DNA from 4 places in the Terrabacter sp. LjRoot27 genome. Region 2 is predicted to be linked to each of the others. Evidence: riboswitches for the same ligand, from Rfam matches in the RefSeq annotation. Region 2 holds a riboswitch; each other region holds the start of a gene.
What was found. A riboswitch is a leader RNA that binds a small molecule or an ion and turns the genes downstream of it on or off. The one in region 2 is predicted to bind cyclic di-AMP.
Positions count from the first base shown of each region.

Region 1: another riboswitch for cyclic di-AMP. It lies ahead of ACSQ2D_RS04300 (transglycosylase family protein); the one in region 2 lies ahead of ACSQ2D_RS00915 (CHAP domain-containing protein).
Region 3: another riboswitch for cyclic di-AMP. It lies ahead of ACSQ2D_RS18700 (C40 family peptidase); the one in region 2 lies ahead of ACSQ2D_RS00915 (CHAP domain-containing protein).
Region 4: another riboswitch for cyclic di-AMP. It lies ahead of ACSQ2D_RS16370 (C40 family peptidase); the one in region 2 lies ahead of ACSQ2D_RS00915 (CHAP domain-containing protein).

Region 1 covers NZ_CAXUSS020000001.1:924,180-926,369, reverse strand. Annotated here, with positions in the region: tRNA gene ACSQ2D_RS04305 (tRNA-Thr) at 1-48, opposite strand, end outside; gene ACSQ2D_RS04300 (transglycosylase family protein) at 209-859, opposite strand; cyclic di-AMP (ydaO/yuaA leader) riboswitch at 863-1,036, opposite strand; gene ACSQ2D_RS04295 (protein kinase domain-containing protein) at 1,404-2,190, opposite strand, start outside.
Region 2 covers NZ_CAXUSS020000001.1:213,427-215,616, forward strand. Annotated here, with positions in the region: gene ACSQ2D_RS00915 (CHAP domain-containing protein) at 129-1,007, opposite strand; cyclic di-AMP (ydaO/yuaA leader) riboswitch at 1,012-1,200, opposite strand; gene ACSQ2D_RS00920 (sortase domain-containing protein) at 1,495-2,190, opposite strand, start outside.
Region 3 covers NZ_CAXUSS020000001.1:4,054,482-4,056,671, reverse strand. Annotated here, with positions in the region: gene ACSQ2D_RS18705 (FBP domain-containing protein) at 119-613, opposite strand; cyclic di-AMP (ydaO/yuaA leader) riboswitch at 1,033-1,175, shown strand; gene ACSQ2D_RS18700 (C40 family peptidase) at 1,177-1,728, shown strand; tRNA gene ACSQ2D_RS18695 (tRNA-Gly) at 1,812-1,885, opposite strand; gene ACSQ2D_RS18690 (hypothetical protein) at 1,995-2,190, shown strand, end outside.
Region 4 covers NZ_CAXUSS020000001.1:3,553,512-3,555,701, forward strand. Annotated here, with positions in the region: gene ACSQ2D_RS16365 (DsbA family oxidoreductase) at 1-506, opposite strand, end outside; gene ACSQ2D_RS16370 (C40 family peptidase) at 604-1,380, opposite strand; cyclic di-AMP (ydaO/yuaA leader) riboswitch at 1,383-1,558, opposite strand; gene ACSQ2D_RS16375 (metal-dependent transcriptional regulator) at 1,766-2,190, opposite strand, start outside.

The sequences.
Region 1 (2,190 bases), 710 kb from region 2:
AACCGCCTGTTTACAAGACAGGTGCGCTACCAATTGCGCCACGCCAGCACGTCTGGGCGCGAGCGCCGCGGACGGGCGAAAGCGTAACCGAGCCGGACGGCATACGCCCAAACCGCGAGCACGACCCGGCCGCGGAACGTGAAGGACGGCCCCGCGCAAACCCAGGGGTTGGTTGCGCGAGGCCGTCCGGCACAGTTGTATCAGGAACTCACGGGAGTCGCAGAGTCTGGCCCACGAAGATGAGGTTCGGGTTGGTGACGCGGGCGCCGTTCGCCTTCCAGAGCGCCTTCCAGCCGCCGGACACGTGGTAGCGCGCGGCGATCTTGCCGAGCGTGTCGCCGCGGTGCACGGTCATCTTGGCGCCCTTGGCGGTGTTCGTGACCGCCGGCTTGGTGGCGTACGTCTTCTTCTTGACGACCTTCTTCGTCGTCACCGGCTTGCGGACGGTCGACCGCGAGACCGGGGTCGTCGTGGCGCCGCCGTTGGCGCGCGTCAGGCCCGCACGCTTCGAGCACACCGGCCAGGCGCCGGGGCCCTGGGAGGCGAGCACGCGCTGCGCGACGGCGATCTGCTCGGCCCGGCTGGCGAGGTCGGCTCGCGGTGCGAAGGCGGTGCCGCCGTAGCCGCGCCACGTGCTCTGCACGAACTGGAGGCCGCCGTAGTAGCCGTTGCCGGTGTTGATGTGCCAGTTGCCGCTCGACTCGCACGCGGCGACGCGGTCCCAGACCGAGGCGGCCTTGGCCGACCCGCCCGTGGCGATGCCACCGACGATGGTGGCGGCTCCAGCGATTCCGACTCCCGCGATGCGCTGCTTGGCCGAGACCTTCTTGGCCGCAGCATGCTTGGACATGTACTGCATGGGTGATCCTTCCTGACGCGCGCCTGCGGGGTTAGCTGTCGGGTTGGGGCGTCAGGTGCCCCGTCGCGGATGCGACTTCACCCCGAGACCAGATCTCGTCCTCTTGCCATGCGCTCGAACACACATGCACTCACTGGTCACACTGGGTCCCCCGTCCTCGCCCGGCCCACGGATGTGGGCTACATCCCTGGCTGGCGAGGCTCGGCGCGCTCAGGGAAACGGATTGATGGGTGTCCATGTGAAGTTGTGGGAGCGTTCGTGTGGAGCCGGACGCGACGAAGCGACCCGGGAGCCGAGTGGTGATGCTCCCGTTCGACCCGAGAGTCGAGGCCGCCGAGCACTGACGGTACGGGACGTTCCTGCAGCGCACAAGACACGTCGAGACACTTCCGTGATCTTTTTCCCAGCCGTTTTCAGGGGTTGATGCGCTAGGACCACAGGGCCCGCACAGAGACCGCACGGAGACCGCACGGAGACCGCACGAGGACCGCACGAAGGCCCCACAGACCCGCGAACGGGACCTCGGCTCACCGAGGCCCGGCGCTCACGGCCCGAACGGGTTGGTCGTGAAGGGGTCCCACGTCAGGCTCGAGCCGTGCTGCAGGGCCACGAGCGCGGCCACGACTCCGAAGACGGCGAGCAGCACGGAGACGATCTGGGTGGTGAGGCCGGCCGGCACGAGCCGCCGCGCCATCGAGCGGGACCCTCGTCGCAGCGAGGCCCCACCGGGGCCCCACCAGAGCATGAGCAGGCCGAGGACGCCGCCGACGGCGAGCGTGATCGGCGCACCGGGCCCGAGGTCGGTGCCCTGCGTGCCGGCGAGGAGCAGGGCGGCGGCGAAGATCCCGGCGAGCGCCACCGCCACGGGCAGGAGCAGGCCGACCCCCGTCGCGATGATGCCGACGACGAGGTGCCACGGGCTCGAGACGACGGCGAAGGGCACGTCGCTGCGCCGTCGGCCGAAGTCGTAGCGGCGCAGGACGAGCGCCGTGACCGAGCGGTCGGTGGCGCGGGCGAGGGCCGAGAGCACGACGAGCACGACGAGGGCGATGCCCGGCCACGCCATGAGCGCACCGACCCAGGCGATCCCGACCGCGGCGAGCAGACCGGTGCGCATCGGCAGGCCGATGCGGGGGTCGCCCTCGCGCTGGACGGGCTCGTCCTCCTCGTCCCACTCCTCCTCGGGCCAGTAGCCCTGCGGTCCCTGCTCGACGTCCTGCCCACCGCGCCCGTGCCGGGCGTCGTAGGCCTGCGCGCCGCCCCAGTCGTCCGGCGAGGCGGGCTCGTCGTCCCAGCCGTGGTCGTATGCCGCCGGGTCGGGATCGGGTGCC
Region 2 (2,190 bases):
GGGCCGGTGCGGGTATGCCGCGTCGTCCCGGGCATGCCGAAGGGGAGGATGCACAGGCATCCTCCCCTTCGTACGCGCTCAGGTCGCGGAGAACTCCGCGGTGTTCGTCGTGACGACGACCCGGTGGGTCACGGCGCGTAGATGTACTTCATGCCGGGACCGTCGGTCAGCGTGCGCGTGTTGTAGTTGTACGCACCGGCGAGGGCGTTCATCTCGATGATCGTCACCTCGTTGCCGTTGACCGCGGTCACCCAGGCGACGTGGCCGACGCTCGAGGAGCCGTGGACGCCGGGCTCCATGACGAGGATGGAGCGCGTGCGCGGCGTGCCGCTCACGGTGTAGCCCGCGTTGGCGGCGCCGGTGTCCCAGACCATCGCGTTGCCGGTCCAGCCGCCGGGGTAGTAGCCCTCGGACTGGTACCACTTGTTGAGGGCGCCCCACGTGCACTGGCCGTCGGTGGCCCAGTTGGACGAGGCGCGCATGCCGGACGAGGCGCTCGGGACGGAGCCGTTGCTGCTCGACTTCGACGAGGAGGTGCTCGTGGTCAGCGTCTTGCGGGTCAGGTCACGCGAGGCGCGCTGGGCAGCGGCCTTGCGCTCGGCGGCGGCCTTGGCGGCAGCGCGCTCGGTCTTGACCTTGACGTCCTCGATGACCTGCGGCTTGGCCGGCTTGGCCGTGCGCTGGGCGACGGCCTTCTGCACGGCCGGCGCGTAGCCGATCTTCGAGAGCGCGGTCGACGCGACCGGGGCGGCAGCCGTGGACGGGCCGACAGCGGCCGGGGCCGCGGCGTCGACGCCGGCAGCAGCCGCGACCTCACCCTGGGCGGGCGAGAGGGTGTCAGCGCTGGCCGGGTTGGCGAAGGTGGCGACGAGCCCACCGGTGGCGGCGACGACGGCGCCCGCCTTCATGGCCGGCTGGGCCGACTCGCGGGCGAGGAGCTTGAGCTCGTTGAGGGGGTTGTGGCGGCCTGGCGCACGATGGCGGCCGCGGATGTTCTCAGTGTTCACGCGTGTTACCTCTCCGCGCCTACGAAGTTAGCTGTCGGGTTCGGGCGGAAAGGTGCCCGGGCCACCCCCGCTTCGTGACGAGGTCACGGGCGGTTCGGTCTTCACCCCAAGGACGTCCGAAGTCGTTGCGCCGGACGCCCGGAGAAACGTGTGGTTCCTCCGCTCCTGTCACAAGGTTTGATCTCTCTCGTCAGGCAGTGACAGGACTAGGCGGTCCACCTCACGAGAGTCCGACCAGGTGGCCGGACTCCCGGAAGACTAGACGAGGCGACTGGCAAATGTCACGCCACGGTAACGACGACGCGCGGCGATCGCCCTTGAATGTCCGGTGTGTCCGTCTATACCAACGCTTTACCTTCCGCTGGATGAGACGTGGATCACACCGCAACGCGGTGCCCGACAAGCCCCCCACGGGTATGCCGCGGGGTCCCTCGGTGGGGACCCCGCGGCATACCTCGGGTCGGTGCTGGTGGAGCCGCGCGGCGGCTCAGGTGGTGCCCGACAGGTGGCCGAAGACGACGACGTTGTCGCGGTACTCGTTGCGGCTGTCGGTGGGACCGCCGCACGTCACGAGGCGGATCTCGGCCTTGGTGAAGTCGCCCTTGTAGACGAGCTCGGTCGGGAACTGCGACTTCTTGTAGGCCGCGACCGTGTCGACGGTGAAGGTCAGGTGCGAGCCGTCCCGGCGCGAGACCTTGACGACGTCGCCGGCCTTGACCTTGCCGAGCTCGTAGAAGATGCCCGGCACGCCCGACGGGGTGTCGACGTGCGCGGCGAGGACCGACGGACCGAGCTGGCCCGGCGTGGGGCCGTCGTCGTAGATCCCGACCTCCTGAGCCGTGCCCGGCACGGAGATCGTCCCGTCGCGCTGGATGCGCAGCGGCACGAAGTGCGACGACCGCACCCCGATCGAGGGGATCTCGATCGACGTCGGCTCGGACGCCTCGAGGAACTCACCGATGCCGCTGCCCTTCGCGTCGCCGCCGGCCGTCCTGCCGGATGTCGGTGTCCCGCCCTGACCGGGGGACGCCGACGGACTCGACCTGGGACTCGACGTGGGGCTCGACGTGGGACTGCCGGACGGGCGCGCCGGCGCTGAGGCCGAGGCAGCCCCGCCCGCCGCGGGAGGCGGCGGACCGGGCGTCCCCGGGTTGCCCCGGAGGCCCATGACGAGCGCCACGAT
Region 3 (2,190 bases), 3.8 Mb from region 2:
AAACGGACGCGCCGGATACTCGACCCAGTGGTGCCCGCAGGTCCCAGCCGCCCGCCGCCCCGGCCTGACCCGGCCGAGCGCCGAGGTCGAGCCCCAGCGCGTCAGGCCCGGGCGACCGTCAGGAGCCGTCGCGCAGCCGGCGGGCGAAGGCCGACGACCGAGCCCGCAGCTCCTCGACGCGTCGCTCGACGAGGGCGAGCGGGTCGAGGCCGCCCTCCATGCCGTTCGGCAGGCGCCGGACGTGCGTCGAGCAGCTGAAGTCGGCGTGCACGAGGGTGCCGAGGCTGTTGCCCTCGCGGCCGGACGCCCCGGCCCGGCGGGCCACGAAGAGTGCCACCTCGCTCGTCGCGAAGACGTCCTCGCACCACGCGCACATCGCGCTCGCCTTGCGCGTCCGCTCAGCGGTCCGGAGGAGGAAGCCGACGGGTTCGTCGTCGACGGGGACGACGGCATACGCCCGTTGCGGGTTGCTGCGGTCGACCCAGCCGAGGTAGTCGAGCGACTCCCATCGGGCGCCGAGGTCGAGGTCGGCGGGAAGGGTGGCCTGCTTCGCCTCACGCCGGGAGGCGTTGACGAAGGAGGCGCGGATCTCGTTGTCCGTCAATGGTTTCACGGTCTGTTCCTGTCAGACGGGCAGGACCGGGTGACCCGGTCAGCCGGGGTGGGGGAGGTGGAGCGGGACCGTGACCGCTGAGCAGGCCATGACGGCCACCCACCTCTCCGCGGGCCTCCCCGCTGACGACTGACGTGCTCCGACGGAGCAGCGTCCATGGTGCGTCGCGACGTCCCCGGTGGTCCACCGAATATCCGGCCGCCCGGCCCCCGAGGGCGTATGCCGTGGGCGTCCGGGAGTGCCCATCCAGCCTCCGCGGATGTGTCGAATGTCCGCCGAGGCGGCATTTGACCTGTCAACTATTGCCATAATCTGCCGTTTCGCGACCTTTTCGTGACCTGTCTGTCACCGTCGATGGATGCTCATCGCCCGGGGTCTCCCCCGAGCGGCCCACCGGACGCCGAGTCCTGTCCACCGGTGGGGCAGCCACGCAATAACGGACAGGAGTGGGGGACCCACTTTCGGGCCGGCCAGCCGGTCCTTGGGGTGAAGCCGCATCAGCGGCCGGGCATCTTCCGCCCGAACCCGACAGCTCACCTCACAGGCGTGGGAAGGAATCCACCATGCCCACTTCTACCCTTGCACGCCGAATTCCCTTGCAGTCCCTGGCGATCACGCCACTTCTCGCAGCCGCCCTCCTCGTCGGGACGGGTAGCGCGCCGACATCGTCGGTGACGCACCAGGCGGCCCCCAGCGCGGGCACCGCGCCTGTCACGATCAAGGCCAAACCGGTCGCCTACGTCTCGGCCGCCGTGCGAGCCGCGCGAGGACGGACGGCCGTCAAGGTCGCGGCCGCCCAGCAGGGCGACCCGTACCGCTACGGCGCGGCGGGGCCGTCGGCGTTCGACTGCTCCGGCCTCGTCTACTACACCTACCGCACCCGTCTCGGCGTCGGCGTCCCGCGCACCGCCAACGCCCAGAGGCTCGCCAGCGTCCGCATCAGCAAGTCGAACCTCCAGCAGGGCGACCTCATCTTCTTCATGTCCGGAGGTCGGGCCTACCACGTCGGCATCTACGCCGGCTACGGGAAGGTCTGGCACTCGCCCAAGCCCGGCCAGCGCGTCCAGCTCTCGAGGATCTGGACGACGAGCTGGGTCGCGGGCCGCATGCCCTGACCCCATCGATCGCACCGACGGCCCCGACGGCCCGTGACGCACGAAGGCCCCGACCGGCATACGGTCGGGGCCCTCGTGTCGTGTGGAGCGAGCGACGGGAATCGAACCCGCGTATCCAGCTTGGGAAGCTGGCGCTCTACCATTGAGCTACGCTCGCACGGGCCGCCCGGAGGTGCCCCGCGAAGGGTCCGCAAGGCGGCACGCGGCGTCAGTGTAGCCGACACCGCGCCAGTGCCAGGAACGCGACCCCAGGGGCCGAAACCGTCATGGATCTCGCCAAGCAGACCGCCTTCGTCGACCACGTCCGCGAGCGCGGTGGGGCGAGTGCCCAGGTGGCCGTCACCCTCGAGCAGTTCTTCGAGGGCAACGACTGCGAGTGGTGCATCGCGCCCAACCGTCCCGAGGACATGCCGCTCGACACGGTGCGCCGGGTGCTCTTCGAGCTGCGCGACCACCCGGAGG
Region 4 (2,190 bases), 3.3 Mb from region 2:
GCCGACACCCGTCGCTCGTCGAGCCCGCACTCGCCGGCGAGGCGCTGCAGCACCTCGCGGTCGTCGATCTCGAGGCCCTCGACGAAGTGGGCGGAGTGGAAGCGCTCGACCGCCGCGGAGCGCAGCGCGGGGCCGCCCATCTCGCCCGCGAGGGCACAGAGCCGGTGCGCGTCGAAGGTGTTGGCGCGCACGGCGCGGTCCCAGTCGAAGACGAGGTCGTCGGCCTCGGCCACCTCGCTGGCCTTGGCGTTCATCAGCCGACCGGCACCCGCGTCGCCGCCGTGGCGCACCGACAGGTGCTCGCTGACGGGCACCGACCCGCCCGCCGGGACGTCGGGGTCGAGCTCGAAGGAGCGCAGGTGCACGGTGACGTCGTGGGGACGCTCGAACGCGGCGACGGCGGCCTCGACGCGGCGCTTCGCGACCCAGGAGTAGGGACAGACCAGGTCGCTCCAGAGGTCGAGCTCGATGAGGGTCGTGGACTCGGCGGCTGAGTGGTCGGTCATCGACTCAGTCAACCACGGACGCTCGCGTCACCGGGAAGCCGACGAGCCCCCACCGGGATCCGGCGGGGGCTCGTCGTGAGGCGTGAGAGGTGACCGCTCAGATGCGGCCGTACATCGACGGCGTCGTCCAGATGGAGTGGTTGCCGATGACGGTGCCGGGGCGCTGGGCGTCGATCATGCGGCCCGGGCTGACGTAGATGCCCACGTGGTAGATCGGCGAGCCGAAGAAGACGAGGTCGCCGGGGCGCGGGTTGCTGACCGGCGTCGAGGCCGCGGCCTGCGCGGACGCGGTGCGCGGGATCGAGATGCCGGCCTGGCGGTAGACGTAGGAGGTGAAGCCCGAGCAGTCGAAGCCGGAGGGCGTCGTGCCGCCGTAGACGTAGGGCACACCGAAGAAGGACTGCGCGATGCCGACGATGCCGGTGGCGCTGGGGTTGGGCGCCACGTTGAGGGCGGCGCGCGTGGTCGAGCCGGAGCGCGACGCGCGCTCCTGCGCGGCCTCACGCTCGGCAGCGGCCTTCTCGGCGGCCTTCTTCGCGGCGCGCTCGGTCTTGACCTTGACGTCCTCGATGACGACGGGCTTGACCTTGGCCTGCTTGAGGGCGGGCTTGGCGTAGCCGATCGCCGACAGGGCGTTGCCGGCCTTGAGCGTGCCGGCGGCGGGGCCGACGGCCGCGGGACCCGCGACGGCGCTGCTCGAACCGTCAGCGGCGTTCGCCGTGCCGGCGAACGAGGCGACGAGGCCACCGGAGGCCGCGACGATGGCCGCACCCTTCACGGCGGGCTGGGCCGACTCCTTGGCGATCGTCTTGAGCTCCGAGATCGCGTTGAAGCGACCGGGGGCGCGGTGGCGCCCGGGAACGTTCTGAGCCACGTTTGACCTCTCGACGCCTACGAGGTGAGCTGTCGGGTTCGGGCTGGAGGTACTGCCCGGCCTTCGCTCGGACCGTGATCGGTCCACGGAGGGCTTCACCCCGAGGGCGTCTCTCGACGCCCGGAGAAAGTGGTTCCCCCGCTCCTGCCATGCGGTTCGTACTGAGCCTCAGGTCGATGGCAGGACTAGGCGGTCCGACCCGGGGCACTCACTCGACGGGGAGAGCAAGTTCGCCCACCGTACCCAAGTACCTGTGCCTTGTCACCTTCGAGTTCCCGGAAGTCAAAGAATTTTCAGCGACCTCGGATCCGGGCCGGACGAGGTGTGGCAAGGCATGCCAAAACGACCCCGCAGACGGGGGCAAACCCTGCCGGATACGGCGTGTTCAGGCAGCCTGGCAGAAGACGTGGACGGCCACGTCGTCGGGCAGCGACACACCGGTGGAGGGCTCGCTGCCCTCGCGGACGGCCAGGACCCGGCCGCCGTCACGGACGACCTCGACGCGGGCGCCGGGCACGACGCCGGCGCTCGTCAGCAGCGCGAGCGCCTCCGGGTCGACCTGGACGGGCTCGCCGATGCGCCGGATCGTCACGACGGTCGGAGCGGCTCCCACGGCGGCGGTCAGGGTGCTGAGGCCGGTGAGGAAGTCCTCGTCCTGGCGCACCCCGAGCTCCTCGAGACCGGGGATCGGGTTGCCGTAGGGCGACTCGAGGCCCTCCCCGATGAGGCCGAGGATCTTGCGCTCGACCTTCTCGGACATGACGTGCTCCCACCGGCAGGCCTCGTCGTGGGCGTACTCCCACTCGAGGC